Regions from separate parts of the Alteromonas sp. G4i35 genome, predicted to be linked through region 3. Evidence: predicted binding sites of a transcription regulator. Region 3 holds the regulator's gene; each other region holds the start of a gene.
What was found. The regulator sigma-54, encoded in region 3, starts transcription at its own class of promoters, with help from an activator protein. The targets are predictions, from matches to a motif close to GTTGGCACGNNNNTNGNNT.
Positions count from the first base shown of each region.

Region 1 (7,239 bases), on a different contig from region 3:
CGCCATTTCGCTGGATGATTTTGCGCGTTAGCGCCCATCGTCCAGCAAAATCGTCCAAGGTATGAGGAGAATTAACTGTCATTGCGCCGCCCTTACCAAAAATAGGTAACAGTGGCAGAATATTGGTCGCCGCGCCCCGGCGTTCCTGGGATTTCTTCAAAGCGCTCATCCCACAAGTTATCGACTGCCAATACCAGGCTTAACCCTTCAACCTGAGCAGGTGAATATGTGAAAGTGACATGTGAGAAAAACGCAGAGTCACCGCCGTTTCTAAGCGCATTGGTTTCTTGTTTCCGCCACTCGTTGTCAATGCGCACTTCAACCGTATCGGTTGCAAACCACACCACCCCAAGGGTGGCGCGATGCGGCGGATAGTTAAGCGCGTAAAAGCTCGCGTCTACCTCATCAATTCGATAGTCTTCAGACTTATCTAAATAGGTGTAGCTGGCCACCACATCTGCGCTCTCAAAGCGTTTAATGGCAATCACCTCAACACCTAAGGTTTCGATATCAACCGGGTTTGCACTACGTGCTGAAGTAGCGTCAAAGCTATACGTCCAATCTGTCAGCTCGTTATCCCAGCGATAAAATACGGCGGTATCAACTTTGAAAGACGTTTTATCAAATGACGCCCCAAACTCTAAGTTTTTACTGACTTCTCGCTGTAACTGGTTGTTACTTCTAAACAGACCGCTTGTGGTGCTGCCGCCTACAGCAGTGTAGCCGGCCACCTGCGTCGCCTCTGCATACGAAAGATAGAGTGTACGCGAAGCATTGCTCCCTGCTTGGGTAAGCCAACTAATATCGCCCACAAAAGACAGCCGGTCGTCGTCGCGATTTGTATCGTCAAACGCCCCACCTAAACGAACGGTAAGCGATTCATTGCTGTTCAACTGAGTTCGATACTCGGGCACTACGCTTATTTTGTAGTAGTCGCGAGAGGTGAAATTGTTCTCTAGCGTGGTTGATGTGATGTCGTCTGCAGTAAGCTGTGCTGCGTAGTTGATACCAAATTCTTGCGAAACATTATGAGTACCGGAAAACGCCAATGACTTCACTTGGGTTTCATGAAACGCCTGAAACGCTTCAGGATTTTCACGTGAGAACACGTAATGGTCGTCATTCTCTCTGTAGTAAGCAGAAACCTCAAAGGTATTTTTCATGCTCTCTTCGCCGTAGCGCTGTTTGTGATTTAGCATGACCAAACGGGTTTGAATGTCTTCTGTTTCGTTTACGTTAAAAGGCGTGTACAAGTTAGGCCAGCCAAAAAACTTTTGCTGAAAGCCATAAAACACGTCGGTTTGTGAGTCATTACTTGCCAGCTGAATACGCCCTGACGCGCGTTCGAAATTATGATCGCCATTAGCAATAGTGCCATCACTTTCAGAGCGAGAATACTCCCCTTCAACCCCAACAGACCAACCGGGTAAATCACTAAGCGCGTACTTTACTGCACCGTGTACACGCTGCAAATTGAAGTTGTTATTACCTACTCCCACTGACACACTGCCTGCTGTTTGGATGGGACGCCAGCCGTAAGACACCGTACCTACAGAGCTATTTACACCGTAAAGCGCGTTATCGACCCCTGTGAAAATACTCGGCTTCGTCAACATTTCTGGCGCAATCGGAATTTCAGCAAAATAGTGCCCCGTTTGCGGGTCGATAAGCGTTGCGCTTCCTATGCGAAAACCCGTGTTTTCGAATATACCGCCGCGAATAGTCACGTCAGCCTGCGCTTCTGCCATGTTCCTTGATTGCAAATCGACTCGCGGATCGTACTCTAAGTTAGATATAGGTGAATTAAACGTCCCTACCGGCTTGTTGTTCGCCGTCGCCGCCCCTTCAATCGTAATTTTTTCTACGCCTTTTTCGCTGCGGTTCACGCCAGAGTTAGCGTTTGATGAATCAACACTTTCAGCGGCCATGGCGGTAAAAGGTAAAGTACAAAAGAGCAAAGATAGGATTGTGTGACGCATTCAGTGTCCTAGTTAAAAATTTAGGTTCAGCCTGCAGGCAAGAGTAATAAAAACGCGAAGTGTATAGCATTAGTAGACCGAGGAAAACGCTGCGCAGGTGAGTTTAGACCAGTAAGTTTATTTTTACTTACAGCTCTGCACATTTCTATTTATCAATATAAACAGACTGTATGTATCTGTAGCAGCCCGCAACAATTATCAATCTCACCTTATTGTCTGCTTACCTTCCTTGCCAAAAGAAACGAGATAACATAACATTCACAACCTCTACAAAACCTGCCAAAGACACGTAATACCTTGCTTATGCTTGATCTTAAAAGAAGAGATCACGCGCTTCATCGATGCGCTAGATTTTGTGCCCACCATTGTTAGACAAAACAACTCTGGCGGCATGTTCGATAGCTTTGCGATCCGAAGTTTTTCTGGCGATGAAAATAACCCATCGGGATATTTAACAAACGGCTTCAACGTGCGTGGCTATAGCGGTAATAGAAGCACGGTTAGCGTTCAAACCACAAAGATCAACACGCTCTAGAGCGTGTGACTCACAAAGATCCAAGTACCAACCGAAACAAGCACAATGCCACCAAATGTCTCTGCTCGCTTACCTATCAATGTTCCCATAACACTGCCCAGCATAATGCCAATAGTTACCATCGAAAAAGTGGCTATCCCAATTAACGTCGCAGCAATAGCAATATTCACCTCAATTAGCGCGAGACTTGCACCCACTGCCATTGCGTCGATGCTTGTGCCTAACGCAGTAATACACAATAAAATAAAGGATTGTTTTTGAGACGTCGACTCTTCTTCGGCAGGTTTCAGGCTCTCGAGTACCATATGAATACCTAAACCAGAAAGAATGATTAGCGCAATCCAATGATCCCATGCTTCAACGTATGAAGACGCCGCGCGACCAATGAACCAGCCTATAAATGGGGTTGTTGCCTCTATGAGTCCGAACAAAAGGCCAATTTTGAGGGCAAAACTTAGACGAGGGCGATTGATTTTGACACCTTTGCCTATCGCGGCGGCAAACGCATCTGTTGACATAGCAAAGGCTAGCAAGACAAGAGCGAAGATACTCATAGTTTTAGAACTCCGGTCAGGCTAATTGAGTCCACGACAAATCCGCACGCCTGACCTTTAAGCGTGGATTTATCGATGGTCTCGCCAACCAAGAGGTGTCTGTACCATGGTAATGTGACCAATTATGTTGATACAAACTTTACCATTTAAAACGAAAACAGGCTACTCCCCAATCGAGGACCCTAAGGTACATAGCCACTATAAACTAATCAAGTTGATTGCGACAAACTGCCCAACTTGAGATATAAATGACACCATGTTCACACTCTTTCGATTGCACATATTCCAACAGTGGTCATACACTCAATTTTATTAAGTGTCGGCAACCAAGTATTTTTTCAGCGTTACGCTTTGCGCCTCTCTCCTACTCATGAACTCCCTGAATAAGACGTTGTCTTAGCGAGTTAACGATTTCATTGTTCATCCCTTTCCTCTGCCCGTACAATAGAGGCACTTCGTTGTTGCAGCGCCAGTATTTCCGGCTAGCACTGTGTAATTCGACAACTCATTGCTAAAAGAGACTTTTTTATGAGAATTCTACTTTCCATTGCCTTCGCTACCATTCTTGCAGGCTGCGCTACTCTCTCTCAACTGGCGGTTTACACTGTATCTAATGCCGAGTTAGAACAAGTGCTTGATAGTCAAGTGAGTAAGCTGCAAAAGCAAACGTCACTTGCTGGTATTCCTCTTTATTTAGACGTGGAAGATATGACAGCAACCATAGGCCCAGATGGCAGAGACGTGGTTCAGCTAGGCGCTATTGCCACTGCCCGTATTAGTGCATTTGGGTTGAACTACCCTGCAAAAGTGAGTCTAGCTTTGGAAGGCACGCCTTATTACGACAGTGAAGAAAAAGCGATTTTTGTGCGCTCATTGTCTCTTCTTGATAGCACAATTGATGCTGGCGGCTTTAAAGGTAATTTAGCCCCTGTAAGTGGCGAATTCATGCAGCTCATCAACGGCTATTTGGCCTCAAATCCAGTGTATCGGCTAGATCCTGCGAACAAAGCAGTAAGCATGCTTTCAACGGTACCTTTACAGCTAACTGTAGAGCAAGGGCAGCTTGCACTTCGACCTAAACAATAATCATTGAAAAAACGTATGAAGTGTCGAGATTGTTAATGGTTAAAGGTGCAAAAGTAACCTGAGCCTCGATGCTCGCAAACAGATTTTCCCATTCAGTGAAATAGGCAGGCATAGTGACAGAACGTATCAAAACACTAGATGAATTCGCAAAGCACGTAGATTACTCTTTGCTGAATACCCTTACCCCAGACCCGCAGTCGACGTGCGATGGTGACGACCATGACCCGCGCCAAGTGTTCTCTGGTCACTATGTGCCGGTTACTCCGACCCCATTAACTGCACCGACGTACGTTGCTCATAGCGAAACGCTGTTTGCCGAATTAGGCTTAGACGACAGTTTGGCTACATCAAAAGATTTCACCCAGCTTTTTTCAGGTGATATGTCGGGAGTACCCGCCCCAATGAAACCTTACGGCTGGGCAACTGGCTACGCACTTTCCATTTATGGGACGGAATACACACAGCAGTGCCCGTTTAGAACGGGGAACGGCTACGGTGACGGCCGAGCGATCTCTATTGTTGAAGCAGTGTTAAACGGCAAGCGCTGGGAACTGCAGTTAAAAGGCGCGGGTCGCACGCCTTACTGCCGTGGTGCCGATGGGCGCGCCGTATTGCGCTCTAGCGTGCGCGAATTTTTAGTGCAAGAGCACATGCACGCCCTTGGCGTTCCTACCTCACGCTCTCTGAGCTTGTTTATGTCTGAATCAGACACGGTAGACAGGCCGTGGTATCGCGAAGGGTCTCATTTCTATGAACCTGAAGTGATGGTAGAAAATATAACGGCTATTTCTACCCGCGTGGCGCCCTCCTTTTTGCGCGTAGGCCAAATAGAGCTTTTTGCTAGGCGAGCTCGTTGTAACGAACACAGCGAAGCGTTAAACGAACTAGAAGCCATTGTTAAGCACCTTATTGAGCGAGAATACTCAAGTGAAATTGACACAACCACGTTGTTTGAAGAGCAAGTGGTAACGCTGGCTGCACTATTTCGAGAACGGCTAACGCGTCTTGTTTCTGGTTGGGTTCGCGTCGGTTATTGCCAGGGCAATTTTAATAGCGATAACTGCGCCGCAGGAGGTTTTACGCTGGATTATGGGCCATTCGGCTTTTGTGAATTTTTTGAAGCAGACTACCAACCTTGGACAGGCGGCGGTCGTCACTTCTCGTTTTTAAACCAGCCCATTGCTGCGCAAAAGAACTTTGATATGTTCTGCCGCTCACTGATGCCGCTACTTGAAGGCAACAGTGAACAGCTCTCTAAGCTTAACGAGATCAACGACGGTTTTACTGGCGTTATGGAACGCGCCATGGAGAGTATGTGGTCAACAAAGCTTGGCATTGCCAGCTACAACCACGACTTGCTGATTAAGCTGCTGCAATTAATGCTGCGCACAGGCGTGGACTATAATCTGTTTTTCCGAGAGCTATCGTCAATGCCTGAAGATATGGCGAGCTTGACGAAAAGCTTTTACTACCCGCCTAAAGCAGAGGTCATGACAGAATGGGAAGCATGGCTACAAACGTGGCGTGAGCGCATTGAAAAGGACGCCGAAACACAAGGTGATGTTACAAACGCTATTGCTACTACCGCAGAGAATATGCGCAAAGCAAACCCTAAATTCACATGGCGCGAATGGTTAATTGTGCCTGCCTATAAAGCCGCAGAGAAAGGTGACTTTACGCCAATTCACGAACTTCAGAAGATACTTACTGCGCCTTATGATGAGCAATCAAAAGAGGTAGAGAATAAGTACTACCAGCTGCGCCCACTTGAATTTTTCAGTGCGGGCGGAGTCGCGCACTACGGCTGCTCTTCGTAAGAAAGAGCAGCTTAATTTTAGTTTACTTATAAAGAGTCAATCGATTCGCTAGGCTCAGTAAACCACACCGGATCATCTTCGGTCATATAAAAGTGATCTTCTAAGCGAATACCGAACTCGTTTGGTACTACGATCATAGGTTCGTTACTAAAACACATACCAGATGCTAGCGGGTGAGGATTGTCTTTCACCAAATACGGCCATTCGTGAATATCCATGCCTATGCCGTGCCCGGTTCGATGGGGCAAACCAGGTAAGTTATAGTCTGGCCCTAAGCCATCTTTTGCTAGGCTGTCTCGCGCGGCTTTATCCACATCGCCACAGGGAACACCAACTTTTGCAGCGTTAAATGCAGCAAGCTGCGCGCGCTTTTCGCTTTCCCATAATGCTCGTTGCTTATCGGTTGGCTCACCAAAACAATAGGTTCTCGTGATATCAGAGAGGTAGCCATGCACCTTACAGCCAGTATCAATCAATACTAAGTCGTTCTTCTTTAGTACTTGAGGGTCTTTAACGCCGTGGGGAAACGAGGTGGCTTTTCCAAAAAGTACAATGCAAAAATAGTTACCAGCGGCCCCCACTTTCTTATGTGCATCGTTAATAAATGCTTCAACTTCTGTGGTGGTAATGCCTTCATAAAGCATACTGGCAGTCGCTTTGTGCACAGCTAGGGTCATGTCCATAGCGCGTTGAATAAGCGTGAGTTCACTTTCAGATTTGTGCATGCGACAGTGTGCTGTTACCTCTGCACCATTGATAATTTGCCAAGAGTGGCCAAGCATCTTGTTCAAACCATCTACGATAAAAAACTGGGTCGACTCATCCACACCCAGTTTATCGCCACCAGCGGTATTTAGCTTATCTAGCATAGCTATGACAAGCGCGTATGGGCTCTCGTGCTCTTGCCAGCCAATTATGTCGCCTTCCACTAGTTTGCGTTCGTTTAAAGAGTCGATTTCAAAGGTAGGAGCCAGATATACAACGTCACCTTTTGCAGGCAAAAGCGCACCGACCAAACGCTCACTGGCGTACCACTGCATTCCGGTAAAATACGCTAAGTTAGTACCAGCGTTTAAGTAGAGCGCACCAATGCCATTTTCCTGCATATAATGCTGCGCCTTGGCAATGCGGGCGTTGTATTCAGAGAGTTCTATGGGGCGAAGGTCGCCTGTCATGTTGACGAGGCTATCTAAAGCCTGTTGTGGTGTTTTTGTGCCTATTATTTTGCCCATTTTTTTCCCTACACTGGCGCAAGGCTGATTGTCTAT
Region 1 is NZ_JBHNZD010000020.1:11,568-18,806, forward strand. Features, by position in the region: gene ACFI6L_RS13780 (DUF6314 family protein) at 1-82, opposite strand, end outside; gene ACFI6L_RS13785 (TonB-dependent receptor plug domain-containing protein) at 93-1,979, opposite strand; partial or broken gene ACFI6L_RS13790 (TonB-dependent siderophore receptor) at 2,290-2,502, shown strand; gene ACFI6L_RS13795 (manganese efflux pump MntP) at 2,511-3,068, opposite strand; yybP-ykoY riboswitch at 3,121-3,247, opposite strand; gene ACFI6L_RS13800 (DUF1439 domain-containing protein) at 3,597-4,154, shown strand; gene ACFI6L_RS13805 (protein adenylyltransferase SelO) at 4,268-5,971, shown strand; gene ACFI6L_RS13810 (M24 family metallopeptidase) at 5,998-7,203, opposite strand.
Region 1: a site for sigma-54 is predicted at 3,139-3,157, ahead of ACFI6L_RS13795 (manganese efflux pump MntP). Genes of this name have one in related genera too.

Region 2 (7,239 bases), on a different contig from region 3:
TTGAGAAAATTTTAAATGAAATTTCTCCGTTGAATGCCGAAGTAAGTTCAGAGGTGGCAGAAGGTCTGACAACCGAAGGCCAAGAGAACAAAATTATCTTTATTGCAGATGACTCTGCGGTAGCGAGAAACCAAGTTAAAAAGGCCCTAACTTCACTAGGCTTAGAAATTGAGCTAGCTAAAAACGGTCTTGAAGCATTAAACAGGCTTAAAGAAATTGCGGAAGAGTATGGCGATGTAACGAACCGTGTAGGCGTGCTGGTCTCAGATATCGAGATGCCAGAAATGGACGGCTATACACTAACCGCCGAAATTAAGAATACGCCTGAACTTCAAAAGCTTCATGTTGTATTGCATACGTCGCTCAGTGGTGTCTTCAACCAAGCTATGGTGCAGAAAGTAGGGGCTGATGACTTTATCGCGAAATTCCACCCCGATGAACTTGCTACCGCGGTACAAAAGTGGCTAATGACTGAGTGCGAATAACGGAGCAAGATTGGATTGGCTAATAAAGACGTTTCGCCAGCAAGTTACCTCAAATTTAGAGAGTTTTTGGAAAAGCAATGCGGCATAGTATTAGGTGATAATAAACAATACCTGGTGCGCAGCCGTTTAGCTTCATTACTCTATAAGCATAAGTATGAGTCTGCTGACGAACTGATTGACGTGGTTGTGAAAGGGTTCGACAGAACTTTACTACAGAACGTTATTGACGCAATGACCACAAACGAAACGTTGTGGTTTCGAGACAACTATCCCTTCGATTTACTTGTAAAAGAGTTACTACCAACACTATCGGCAAAAAATCAGAAGCTTCGCATATGGAGTGCCGCTTGTTCGTCTGGACAAGAGCCTTATTCTATTGCGATGTCTGTACTTGAATATCAGCGCCAAAGGCCAGGTGCATTAAGAGCGGGTGTTGAAATTGTTGCTACAGATTTATCGTCAGAAATGCTGCAAAAGTGTGAGTTAGGTATTTATGACGAACTGTCCCTTGCAAGGGGATTGTCCCCGCAAAGGAGACAGGCCTTTTTCCAGCAAAATGATAGCGGGCTAATGCAGGTAAAACCCGACGTTCGTCGGATGGTAAGCTTTAGAAGTCTAAATTTACTTTCGAGCTATGCAGCACTTGGCCGCTTTGATATCGTTTTTTGCCGTAATGTTTTGATTTATTTCTCGGCCGAAGTAAAACAACGCATCCTGCAACAAATTGCCGGACAGCTGCAGCCTCAGGGTGTGCTTTTCCTTGGCGCCTCAGAATCAATCAGCGCTGCAAGTGATACCTACAGTATGGTTAAGTGCCACCCTGGCCTTTACTATCAAAAAAAATGATCTAACTTATCGGCCTGATAAATAATACTTTTTTTACGATCAGGTCGACACTTTTGACTTACACCCTCCGTCAAAATCTCATTATGGCATTTGCCTTGCTAACTATTTCTACAAACGACAGTAAAACGGCAAGATTCGATATTTAATTGTCCGCTTACATTGTCACCACGAACAAGTTTTTAGTATGTCAGAGGTCATGTTATGGCTATTAACCTAGATAAGCTGGTTGGCTTTCATGAGTCAGCACTCACTATACGCACAGAGCGTATGGAAGTGATTTCTGGAAATCTAGCGAACGCAAACACGCCTGGTTATAAAGCGCGGGACATTGATTTTAATAAAGCAATGCAGTCGGCTATGCGAGAAGCATCTGGTGGTACAGCCAATCACGCTTCTTCAGGAATGGTGCGGACAAATGATCGCCACTTAAGCGGCAATTCTACGTCAGTAGCGGCAAACTTTGACATGCAATACCGCATCCCAACACAACCAGACACTGGCGACGGTAACACGGTTGAAGTTCAAGCGGAAAGAAATCGGTTTTTAGACAATGGATTGCGCTACCAAGCCAGCCTAGAATTTTTGAACGGAAAAATTAAAGGCATGAAAAAAGCGCTTAGCTCAGGAGGTCAGTAGTCATGAGTTTATTTAATGTAATGCAAATTTCGAGTACGGGTATGGAGGCGGAGAATGTACGTCTTAATACTACGGCAAGTAATATTGCCAACGCTAACTCGGTTAGCAGCAGCTATGACGAAACATACCGAGCTCGCCATCCAGTTTTCGCTACGGCGTTGCAAGATGCAATGCGCGACCAGTCGAAAGGTGCAGGTGTTCAAGTAAAGGGTATTGTAGAAAGTGATGCTCCTTTGCAAGTGGAGTATTCACCTAACAACCCGATGGCAGATGAAAATGGCTACATCTATAAACCCAACGTGAACATTGTGGAAGAGATGGCGAATATGATGTCAGCGTCCAAAGCGTATGAAACTAACGTGCAGGTTGCGGACACCACAAAGCGTATTTTCCGTCGCGTACTGCAGCTAGGTCAAGGGCAGTAACTTGCCGCTTGAATAATGTGAGGATTACTCAGTGAATACCATAAACAATACTGGCTTAAATACTGATCTGTATTGGCAAGAGGAAACCGTCAAAATAGCTGACGGCACCGAGCAGCAGTTAACCCAGGAAGATTTCTTCTCAATGTTAACTGAGCAGTTAGCCAATCAGGATCCCACTGCACCCGTTGATAACGATCAAATGGTAGCGCAGATGACATCATTTACGATGGCCGACGGTATTTCCCAGCTTAACGAAAAGTTTGAGTCGTTTGCAGCTTCAATGACATCGAATCAAGCGTTACAAGCTTCTAGTCTTATCGGGCAAAACGTGCTGGTTCAAGGTAACGTGGGTTATATGGCCAATGAAGGCGATGGCATTTCGGGTGTCATCGTGAATGAAAAAACAGTTCAGAATATGACGATCACTATTGAGAACCAGTTTGGTGAAGTCATAAAAACCATTGATGCAGGCACACAAAGCGCTGGCAACATTGAGTTTGAATGGGATGGCAAAGATAAGCATGGCAACCAGATGGCACCGGGTGAATATGTTATCAGTGCCACTGGCGAGTTGAATGGAGAAGGTGTTCAGCTGAATACCGCCGTTAATCGCCATGTTGGAAGTGTAAGCTTGGCTGGTAGTGGTCAAGGCGTAATTTTGAATTTGGATGGTGATGTCAGTATCAATCTTGATGACGTCATTCAAATCGGCAGTTAGTAGGAGAATCAATAATGTCTTTTAATATTGCACTGAGTGGCGTATCAGCCGCACAAAAAGATTTGGATGTAACCGCCAACAACATCGCAAACGTAAATACAGTTGGCTTTAAAGAATCTCGCGCTGAATTTGGCGATGTTTATGCGGCATCACTGCTTTCAGGTGGCAAAACTAAAGTAGGTGACGGTGTACTCACTCAAGAAGTTGCTCAGCAATTTTCTCAAGGTAGCCTTCAGTTTACCAATACCTCGCTTGATTTGGCGATCACAGGTAATGGTTTCTTTGCGACAGTACCTGAAATTACGTCTCGCGACTTCTCGTTCACACGTGCGGGTCAGTTCAAGTTAGATAGCGACAATTTCGTGGTTAACAGTAACGGCGATAACTTATTGGGTTTCCCCGTTAACTCTGATGGTACAAGTGCCTCGGTAGCACTTAGTACTACAGAGCCAGTACGTATCCCAGATTCTTCGGGTTCTCCCGCACAAACCACAGAAGTTGACATTCGAATGAACTTGCCTGCTGGTGATGCAGCCCTAGATCCACAAGATTTTGACCCTGAAGATCCGCTTACCTACAACGCAGCAACATCGGTAACCGTTTACGATTCGTTAGGTGATAGTCACGTAATGACCTATTACTTCATAAAGGATGCGACACCGGGTGTTGATAATGAGTGGTATGTTGCTACTGCAATCGATGACACGCTAGTTGATATGACAGATTCAGCGGGTAATAACACAGACCCAGCAACAGCAGTAAATAGTGTCGGTGGTAACACTGGTAACGCCGTAACAGCATCTAAACTCATCTTCTCTCAAGGCGGTGATTTCGCTGGTATGGAAACGCCTGATGGCCTACCTACACTTGATTTCAAAATGGAAACAGAAGCGCTAGGCGCAGGTATTCTTGCTAATGGCTCAGATCCTACGCAGCAAATAAGTATAGATTTCAACCTCGATGTTAATAGCGCTACGCCTAATGAGCCGACTCAGTTCGCCTCTGCGTTCGAGGTTACATCATTAGAACAGGATGGTTTGCCTGTAGGTCGATTGACGGGTATCGATATCGGTCCTGACGGCCTGGTTCGTGCAACGTTCTCTAATGGTACGTCTGAACCTATTGTTCGTGTCGCTTTGGTTCGCTTTTCTAATGAACAAGGCCTAACTCAAGAGAGCAGTACTCAGTGGAAGGAAAGTATTCTTTCTGGTGAGGCACTAGCGGGTGAAGCAACAACTGGTACTTTCGGCGAAATTAACTCTTCGGCGCTAGAACAAGCTAACGTTAACCTTACCACTGAGCTCATCGATATGATTATCGCTCAGCGTAACTTCCAGGCAAACTCGCGTGCGCTTGAAGTGAACAACTCGCTAAACCAGACTATCCTTAACATTCGATAGTTTGCAGTAAGCTACATTAGCAGATTGCTAAGCGGCAAATTTTAGGCGCGGAAAACCGTACCTATTTGACCCGATTTAGAAAGGTCGCAACAATGCGACCTTTTTATTTTTCTATATATATCAATTCAATACCGCCCTTATTTTTCAATTGCACTAAATATCCACAGATTGGCACTGCCTTTGCAAAATCTTGTTTAAGGTTTAATCAGAGTCAAAAGTCAGTCATGGACAAACTTCTCTATATTTCAGCAAGTGGCGCCTCCCAAGACCTACTAGGAACAGGGATTAGGGCTAATAACTTGGCTAATGCACAGACAACGGGATTCAGAGCGCAGTTAGAGCAGGCAAGGTCAATGCCGGCCTACGGCGAAGGTTTGCCGACTCGCGTGTTTTCCATGACAGAAAGCCCGTCGAATAATTACGAGTCGGGCCCGATGATTAAAACAGACCGCGATTTAGACGTAGCCATTCAAGGTGATGGTTGGTTCGCTGTACAAGATCAAAATGGTCAAGAAGCTTACTCGCGTGATGGAAATTTCAAGTTGGGCGATGACGGAATTTTGACAGATATCCACGATCGCGTCGTGCTTGGTGACAATGGGCCAATATTCCTTCCTGTTCCTTTAGATAATCTCAATATTGCGGCCGATGGCACGTTGTCAATGAGACAGTTAGGTGCCCCTGCCAATGTTATTGAAGAAGTGGGGCGACTTAAATTAGTTAGCCCAAACTATGCAGACATGGAACGTGGGAACGACGGCTTATTTAGAATGGAAGATGGCTCAATAGCGCCAGCCAATGCCAACGTGAAAGTAATGTCGGGCATGCTTGAAGGTTCCAACGTCAATGCGGTTGACGAAATGGTAGACATGATAAGTCTGCAGCGTCACTACGAGCTTCAAGTCAAAATGATGAAGCAAGCAGAGAAACTAGATCAAAGTGGCAATGCGTTATTACGCATTCTGTAAACGAATTTTTATCATCGTTGCCCCATGAGCAACGTCGGAGGTTAACATGCATCCAGCACTATGGATAAGTAAAACCGGACTAGACGCCGCACAGACTGATGTGGCAGTGGTATCTAACAACCTAGCCAATGCGTCAACAGTGGGCTTTAAAAAAGACCGCGCGGTGTTTGAAGATTTGCTTTATCAGAATATCAATCAGCCAGGCGGTCGTTCATCTGCTGACACAGAGCTTCCTTCTGGGCTTATGCTTGGTTCAGGCTCGAAGGTCGTTGCTACTCAAAAAGCACATACGCAAGGTAACCTGTTAACCACTGAAAACGCGCTTGATATGTCAATTCAAGGCCGTGGTTACTTTGAAATATTGCAGCCAGACGGCACCATTGCATATTCGAGAAATGGTCAGTTTTCACTGAACGACCAAGGCCAAATTGTTACATCTGGCGCGGGCTTTTTGCTTCAGCCTGAAGTGGCTATTCCCGAAGATGCGCAACAAATCACAATTTCTCAAGATGGTGAAATTAGCGTGAGCATACGGGGCCAAGCTGAACCGCAGGTACTCGGTCAGCTTAATATTTCTGACTTTGTTAACCCAACCGGATTACAACCAACCGGACAAAACCTTTATGTAGAGACAGCGTCAAGCGGTGCGCCTATTCAGGGGATCCCTGGTCTGCAAGGATTGGGTTATATCTCACAAGGCACGTTGGAAACCTCTAACGTAAACGTGACCGAAGAGTTAGTAAACCTTATCGAAAGCCAGCGCTTGTATGAGATGAACTCAAAGGTTATCTCATCGGTCGACCAAATGCTTGGTCAGGTTATTCAGCAACTTTAGTAGGTAGCATCATGCGTATTTTAGGTTTATCTGCTGCACTTCTGATACTTAGCGGTTGCGCAAGTACAAACGAGCCTCCCGTTCAGGCAAACGACCCGTCGTTTGCACCGGTAGTGCCAGATTACCCGCGTGAAACGGTAGTAGAGGACGGCTCGCTTTTTCGTTCGCAGCTTGCTAACAACTTATATTCTGACGTTACCGCAAGAAGAGTCGGTGACATCATCACTGTAACGTTAAGCGAGAATACCCAAGCGAGCAAATCAGCCGACACTAGCACAGCGAAAGATTCAAACGTCAATCTTAACCCTATTACCGGGCTTGCTGGGCAAGCGATAAACATTGGCGGAGAGTCCGTACAATTAGGAATAAGTTCATCTCGAGATTTCTCCGGTGATGCCACTGCTAACCAAAGCAACAGCTTAAACGGCGCTATCTCAGTTACTGTGGTCGACGTACTTCCTAACAGCAACCTTGTTATTCGTGGCGAAAAGTGGCTAACCCTGAATCAGGGCGATGAATATATTCGTCTTACCGGCATCATTCGTCCGGCAGACATTAGTCCCGAGAATGAAATCGTGTCCACTAAGGTTGCAAATGCGCGTATCCAATATTCGGGTACGGGAAGTTTTGCGCGAGCACAAGAAAAGGGTTGGTTAACCAAGTTCTTTGATTCTGCTTGGTGGCCTCTTTAGGTTTTAGGATAGGAGAGTGAACATGCGTTTGTTTTCAGTAGTATTAGCCGTTTTCACAACGCTTTTATCTTTACAGGCAGGTGCGCAGCGCATTAAAGATGTAGCGAGTATTCAAGGCGTACGTAGTAACCAATTAGTGGGATATGGTCTTGTTGTAGGTTTGCCTGGAACGGGTGAACAAAGCCCGTTTACCGAACAAAGTTTCAGAACCATGCTGCGCAACTTTGGTATCAG
Region 2 is NZ_JBHNZD010000004.1:15,261-22,499, forward strand. Features, by position in the region: gene ACFI6L_RS02990 (chemotaxis protein CheV) at 1-485, shown strand, start outside; gene ACFI6L_RS02995 (CheR family methyltransferase) at 501-1,331, shown strand; gene flgB (flagellar basal body rod protein FlgB) at 1,533-1,967, shown strand; gene flgC (flagellar basal body rod protein FlgC) at 1,970-2,392, shown strand; gene flgD (flagellar hook assembly protein FlgD) at 2,424-3,110, shown strand; gene flgE (flagellar hook protein FlgE) at 3,125-4,510, shown strand; gene ACFI6L_RS03020 (flagellar basal body rod protein FlgF) at 4,735-5,478, shown strand; gene flgG (flagellar basal-body rod protein FlgG) at 5,525-6,313, shown strand; gene flgH (flagellar basal body L-ring protein FlgH) at 6,325-7,005, shown strand; gene ACFI6L_RS03035 (flagellar basal body P-ring protein FlgI) at 7,028-7,239, shown strand, end outside.
Region 2: a site for sigma-54 is predicted at 4,678-4,696, ahead of ACFI6L_RS03020 (flagellar basal body rod protein FlgF). Genes of this name have one in related genera too.

Region 3 (7,239 bases):
TTAATTGGTCAATGGATTGGGCAAGTAATACTATTCGTCTTCGTTAAATCTGCCCTCAATAAGCTCTTCAATAGCTGCAAGTGCATCAACAGCATCACTGCCGTCCACAATCACGTCTACCTGTTCACCTTGATGGCTTTCAAGCATCATTAATCCCAATACACTGCTTGCGTCTGCTTCTTTATCGCCTTTTTTTAAGATGATTTTAGCGTCGAATTGATTAGCCAGTTTAACCAGTTGGGTCGCCGCTCTTGCATGCAACCCTAACTTATTGACGATAGTTAGCGTTTTTTGAATAGTCATTACTGATTCAGCTCTCTATGGCGAATTTGAACATCAGGGTGTATTTCACTGAAGGTTTTCGACAGGGTCTGTGCGATATAAACCGAACGGTGTTGCCCGCCAGTACAGCCAATGGCTACGGTTACGTAACTTCTGTTATTGCGCTCTAAATGAGGCAGCCATGTCGTTATTAAATTCTGAATTTGCCAAATGAACTTGGTCACTACAGGCTGCGACCCCAAAAATACTTCTACTGGTGCGTCTAATCCGGTCAGATGTTTAAGGTCGGGCTCCCAGTGGGGGTTAGGTAAAAAGCGGGCATCAAAAACGTAATCCGCATCTTTAGGAATGCCGTGCTTAAAGCCAAACGACTCAAACACAAGCACAAGGCGTGAGCTTTTCTTACCCAGGATACGCTCTCGAATTAACTCTGCCAGTTGGTGAATGGTAAGCTTATCTGTATCTAGATATAAATCTGCGCGCTCAGCAATAGGAGCAAGTAGCGCAGACTCGGCTTTAATGGCTTCTGAAAGCGACTTATTGAGCTTGGCAAGAGGGTGAAGACGACGTGTTTCGCTAAAACGCTTAACCAGTACATCATCGCTCGCGTCAATGTAAACAATGGTCATCGACCACGAAGAAGGCAGGTAGTCTAGAATTTCTACCAAATCGTCAGGATTTTTGGGTAAGTTTCTCACATCGATACTTACCGCAACCTGATCGTACTCGTCAACAACTGTATGGGTTAAAGTGGGAAGTAAGTTTACCGGTATATTATCAACACAGTAATAACCTAAATCTTCCAATGCGCGAAGTGCGACAGACTTACCAGACCCTGAACGACCACTGATTATTATCAGCTTCACCTACTTTCTCCCTAATACTCTGGTTTTATCACATACGCGTTGTTGAATTAGGCGCCCACTAAACGGTTAATAGGCGCTTAATGTTTAACTTAATGCAGATAGAATATCGTCGCTTGTCGTTGCGCGACGTATTGCTTTAATCGTTTCTTTGTCGCTTAGTTTACCAGCCACGGTGGCCAGCGTTTGAAGGTGTCCTTCGGTCTGTTCCTCGGGAACGAGTAGCGCAAAAAAGATGTCTACGGGTTTCTCGTCAAGGGCGTCGAAGTCGATTGCTGGCGTGCTGGTTACAACAATGGCGATCACTTTTTCAAGGCCCGGCAGGCGCCCGTGGGGCAGGGCGATACCATTGCCAATGCCTGTACTACCCATACGCTCTCGAGCCATCAAACTGTTGAGTACCGTTGCCTGATCAATGTTCTCGTTTTGCTTGGCAGCGATATCAGCGATGATCTCAAGAATTCGCTTTTTACTATTACACTGAACCGCACACTCGGTGCGGTCCAGACTTACGATGGCTTGTATATCCATGCTTAATTAACTACTAATGTTTTTTCAGTTTTTCCTTATGCTTGATTACCTGCCGGTCGAGTTTATCAACCATGCTGTCAATCGCCGCATACATGTCGGTATTTTCTGAGGATGCGAATACTTCAGCGCCACTTAAATGAACGGTCGCTTCGGCTTTTTGATTTAATTTTTCAACGTTCAGGATGACATGCACATTAGAAATGTGATCAAAGTGACGTTCAAGTTTGCTGAACTTCGTATCGACATAATTACGCAAAGAGTCGGTGATTTCGACATGATGACCAGTAAGGTTGATTTGCATATTTCGTCTTCCTTATATTATTAAGCCCGATTAAATAAGGCTTTTGCGTTGGTTCGACGGCGGGATCGACAACGATTCCCGGTACTTTGCTATTGTTCGCCGGGCAACTTTAATGCCTTGTTCGGCCAACAATGAAGCAATCTTGCTATCACTTAGCGGCTTGCTAGGCTTTTCAGCGGCCACTAATTTCTTGATCAATGCACGAATCGCTGTAGATGAACATTCACCACCAGACTCTGTTGCAACGTGGCTTGAGAAGAAATACTTCAATTCGAAGATTCCACGTGGCGTATGCATGTACTTTTGCGTTGTCACTCGCGAAATAGTGGATTCGTGCATATCTACCATTTCTGCGACATCATTTAGCACCATTGGTTTCATCATTTCCGGGCCGTGCTCAAAAAAGCCCATTTGCTGCTGCACAATGCAGTTTGCAACCTTCATTAAGGTTTCGTTACGAGATTCAAGGCTCTTTATGAACCACTTAGCCTCTTGCATGTGTGAGCGGATGAATTGTGAATCGCTACTATTCTTGGCACGGCGACTCATTGCAGCGTATTGTTGATTTACGCTTAATTTAGGCAGACTGTCGGGGTTCAGCTCAACCACCCAACGGCCATTTTTCTTAGTTACTGAGACATCAGGAATAACGTACTCAGGCTCTTTAGTAACTAAAGCACTACCTGGGCGAGGATTCAAGGTTTGCAGTAAACGCATTGCCTCGCGTAGCTGATCTTCTTTCAATCGGCTTTTACGCATAAGCGTACGATAGTCTTTGCTGCTCAGTAAGTCAGAGTACTCTTCAATTAGTTGCTTTGCTTCAGCAAGCCACGGTGTGTCTTCTGAAAATTGGCGCAATTGCACCATCAAACATTCTTGTGGAGAGCGTGAGCCAGAACCAATAGGGTCGAACATCTGAATGCGCTTTAGCACACATTCTATTTCGTCCATTTCAATCGGCTCTTCCATATCATCATCGTTAACCGCTTCTAAAATATCATCAAGGGTAACGGTTAAATAACCTGACTCGTCAATAGAGTCGATGATTGCTGTAGCGATTGCGCGATCGGTATCCGAGAAATGGGTAAGGCGCATTTGCCAAAGAAGGTGCTCTTGAATATCTTCAGTAGTCTCACCTTGGAAGATTTGCTCGTCGTCATTGGATGGACCCGGAGCAGGCGAAGATGAAGCAGAATAGTATTCGTCCCATGTGCTGTCGATTGGCAGCTCATCGGGAAGATCGTTTTTCTCAAGTGCATCGCCGGCTTCTAACGTGTCACTAGATGCAGAAGCAGTGGCCTCAGAACCGCTGTCATCGTTGTCGATATTGTTCTTTTCTAGTTGCGGCTCGTCGTTACCTTCTTCAACTTCTAATAGCGGATTAGAATCGAGCGCTTCTTGGATCTCTTGTTGAAGATCAAGTGTAGAAAGCTGCAGCAGTTTAATGGCCTGCTGAAGCTGTGGTGTCATGGTAAGTTGTTGGCTAAATTTTAGCTGTAAAGATGGTTTCATCTACGTCTTATTTAAATGCTCTAAATTGAATATACCAGAGCGAAACTGAAAAATGACAATTCGGTTACATTAACTATAGCCTGAATTGTTCGCCTAGGTATACATCCCTTACTTTTTGATTACTTAAAACCTGTTCCGCCGTTCCTTGCGCAATAAGCTCGCCATGACTCACAATGTACGCCTTTTCACAAACATCCAATGTCTCTCGTACGTTATGGTCCGTGATAAGGATTCCAATACCCCTATCGCGAAGATGTTGTATTATCTTCTTTATATCATTAACTGATATTGGATCAACACCAGCAAATGGTTCGTCTAACAAAATAAATTGCGGTTTTGCTGCCAGAGCGCGGGCAATCTCAACGCGACGGCGTTCGCCCCCTGACAAACTCATCCCCGTACTATTACGTATATGGTTAATATTAAATTCATCAAGTAGCGCATCTGCTTCTTCTTCTTGCTGTTGTGAATTTAAATCTTTACGGGTTTGCAAAATGGCCATGATATTTTCATGCACTGTGAGCTTTCTGAAAATAGAGGCTTCCTGCGGTAGGTAGCCAATTCCGCGGCGTGCGCGCTCGTGCATGGGCTGATGAGTTAGCTCATTGTCGTCGATTTCAATTTTGCCTTTATCCAGATTCACTAAACCAACAATCATGTAGAATGTGGTGGTCTTACCAGCGCCATTTGGGCCAAGAAGACCAACAATTTGACCCGTTGAGACAGACAGACTTACATCTCGAACAACCTGTCTTGACTTGTAAGCCTTAGCAAGATTTTTAGCGCTCAAAGTTGCCATTGCTATTCATTGCCCTCGTTGTCTTTTTTGTCTTTCTTAGACGAAGTTTTGCGAATGGTCTCAGGTGTGAATACTGTGGTCACTCGACCCTCACCATCTTTACCTGCGCCGCCAGTCGCTAGCAATTGCTCGGTAATCATATCGAACGTGATGTTGTCACCCTGTACTTTACTGGTGTCTTGTTTCAACTCTGCGTTTCCGGCAAGAGAAATCGTTCGGTTCACCACTTCATAGCGTATTTCATTAGCTTTTGCCGAAACTGGCGTGCCGTCTTCCAATTGCTGGGAATAGCTTGCAGGCTTTCCTCTAGCAATAAATATTTCACGACCACCACCGTCAGTGGCAATTACTTCCACTTCGTCAGCTTCAATAACCAAAGAGCCTTGAGTTATGAGTACGTCGTCTTTGTACAACGCGGTTTTATTTTTACCGTCGATAAACTGGGTGTTCGAGCCTATTTTTATGGGCTGCGAAAAATCATCTTCACTGGCGTGTACCGCACCGCTAGCGATGGCAAGCAATAAACTAGTTGCTAGGGGAATAAGTGGTTTGTACATGATCTAAAAGCTCGTATTCTTGTGTGCGTAAATTCGCGTTAAACCCATTACTTAAAATGACATATTGGGTGCCCAGTATTTCAACGGGTTGGTCAGATGTCATTTGCTTGGTTTCTAAATTAATTTGAATGTACTCGGTCGATATACTTCTGACAAAGTCATCGCCAGTTTGGTTCTCAATATTAACTTGGTTTTCCAGCTGGATTAGCTCGTTATTGTATAGTGTACCTTCATCAGCGGTTACCACCCATGGTGATGACGCGTTTTCTGTATAAAGGGTGTATTTAGGTTGCTGAAACAATACAAAGCCAAGCTGGTCGTAATGCTCCATCGACTCTGCAAATACTTTGTGATTTAACTCACCGTCTTGATTGTACAGCGTAGTGGTTAGATTTTTTGCTTTGTAGGCGGGCTTTAGCGCATCGTTTTCACGATTCCCCTGCGTTTCAGGCTGCTCTTCCATCCACGTAGGGATGTACATCAGCATCGCCAGAATAAATAGCGCCGATATACTTAATCCTAAGCGATTAAAGCCAAACAGGCTCATACACTAGCTCCAAAAATCTCATTTGCTACCCCTTTGGCCTGCAAAATGGTATCCGATATTTCTCGGACCGCGCCAAACCCACCGGGAAGGGTCGTAATCCAGTTTGCTTGTTTTGCTACGTAAGGATGGGCATCGGCAACCGCAATTTTAACCGCAACGTGCTTGTACATACCCGTATCTGGCATGTCATCACCTACCGCAGCCACTTCGTCAGTGTTTAACTCAAGGCGTTTCATCAGGTCGCTAAGCGCGTCTGCTTTATTCTCTTCGCCTTGAATTATATGTGCAACATTCAGTGCCTTCATTCTATTTTCAACAATGGCAGAGCGACGTCCAGTAATTACCGCGACATTCACTCCATTGCTCACTAGCGCTTTTACACCATATCCATCACGGGTATGGAATGCTTTAAGTTCTTCACCGTCGTTACCTAAGTAAATTCGACCATCTGAGAACACACCATCAACGTCGCATACCAGCAACTTTATCTTGGCTAGTTTTGCGAAAAGCGAGTCATTTATTTCCGTGTACAAGGTGGTTGTCATTTAAAGCACTCCTGCTTTTAATAGCATATGCATGTTAAAGGCCCCAACAGGTTTGCGCTTATCGTCAATAACCATTAACGCACTAATTTTATGGGTTTCCATCAAATTCAGGGCTTCTACAGCCAGCTGACCTGCGGTGGTAGTCTTGCCGCCTTTAGTCATTACTTCTTCTACTGTCGCACTGTGTACGTCTACGCGGGCATCGAGAATTCGTCGTAGGTCGCCATCCGTAAAGACGCCTGTCAGCGTACCGTCTGCCGCTATCACGCCTGTCATACCCAGTCCCTTTTTAGATATTTCCAGCAGTGCGTCAGCAACAGAAGCACTGGCATGGACAAGGGGGATATCACTGCCGCTTTGCATTATATCGCTAACTTTAAGCAGAAGTTTTCTGCCTAAACTACCGCCTGGGTGCGAAAGCGCAAAGTCATCTGAGGTGAAACCTTTTTGATCGAGCAGTGCTACCGCAAGCGCATCACCCATAACCAGTGTGGCGGTTGTGCTTGACGTAGGAGCAAGACCTAGCGAACACGCTTCTTTTTCAACGCTGATATCAAGTACGACATCTGCGTGTTGCCCTAATGAACTGGAAGCACTGTTGGTCATGGCGACCACCTGTATGCCTAAGCGCTTAACTACGGGCAATAAGTTAACGAGCTCGTTAGTCTCGCCAGAATTAGAGATGGCGAGTAAGACATCGCCTTTGCTTAGCATGCCCAAGTCGCCATGGTTGGCTTCACCAGGGTGCATGAAAAATGCAGGAGTACCTGTACTGGCAAGCGTAGCGGCAATTTTATTTCCGATATGCCCAGACTTTCCCATACCACTCACGACAACTTTACCCTTGCAGGCAAAGAGAATATTACAGGCAGCGATAAATTCATTGTTTAAGCGTTCTGCCAGATTAGCAATAGCCTGCGTTTCAATTTCAATAACGCGCTTCGCTGAGTCGATATAGTTCATCTGAGTTTGTGTATTCATGATTATCCGAATAGCCAGAATTGATAGCCGATAAAGCAAGCCAGAAGTATGAATCCATTTGTTCTTGATATTGTACGTTTGCCGATTAAATCGAAGCTGAACAAGAACAGTAATAATGTTAAACCAAGCATTACGTACATATCTCGGTTGTAAACGTCAGGGTCCAGGATACCAGGCGCGATTAAGCCGGGCATGCCAAGTACGGCAAGTAGGTTGAAGATATTTGAGCCGATGATATTACCCAGTGCTAAATCGTCTTCACCTTTCAGTACACCCGCAACACTTGCTGCTAGTTCAGGTAGACTTGTACCAAACGCAATA
Region 3 is NZ_JBHNZD010000025.1:69,272-76,510, reverse strand. Features, by position in the region: gene ACFI6L_RS16165 (HPr family phosphocarrier protein) at 31-303, opposite strand; gene rapZ (RNase adapter RapZ) at 303-1,148, opposite strand; gene ptsN (PTS IIA-like nitrogen regulatory protein PtsN) at 1,233-1,676, opposite strand; gene hpf (ribosome hibernation promoting factor) at 1,690-1,977, opposite strand; gene ACFI6L_RS16145 (RNA polymerase factor sigma-54) at 2,008-3,489, opposite strand; gene lptB (LPS export ABC transporter ATP-binding protein) at 3,563-4,288, opposite strand; gene lptA (lipopolysaccharide transport periplasmic protein LptA) at 4,291-4,845, opposite strand; gene lptC (LPS export ABC transporter periplasmic protein LptC) at 4,814-5,392, opposite strand; gene kdsC (3-deoxy-manno-octulosonate-8-phosphatase KdsC) at 5,389-5,937, opposite strand; gene ACFI6L_RS16120 (KpsF/GutQ family sugar-phosphate isomerase) at 5,938-6,918, opposite strand; gene ACFI6L_RS16115 (calcium/sodium antiporter) at 6,921-7,239, opposite strand, start outside.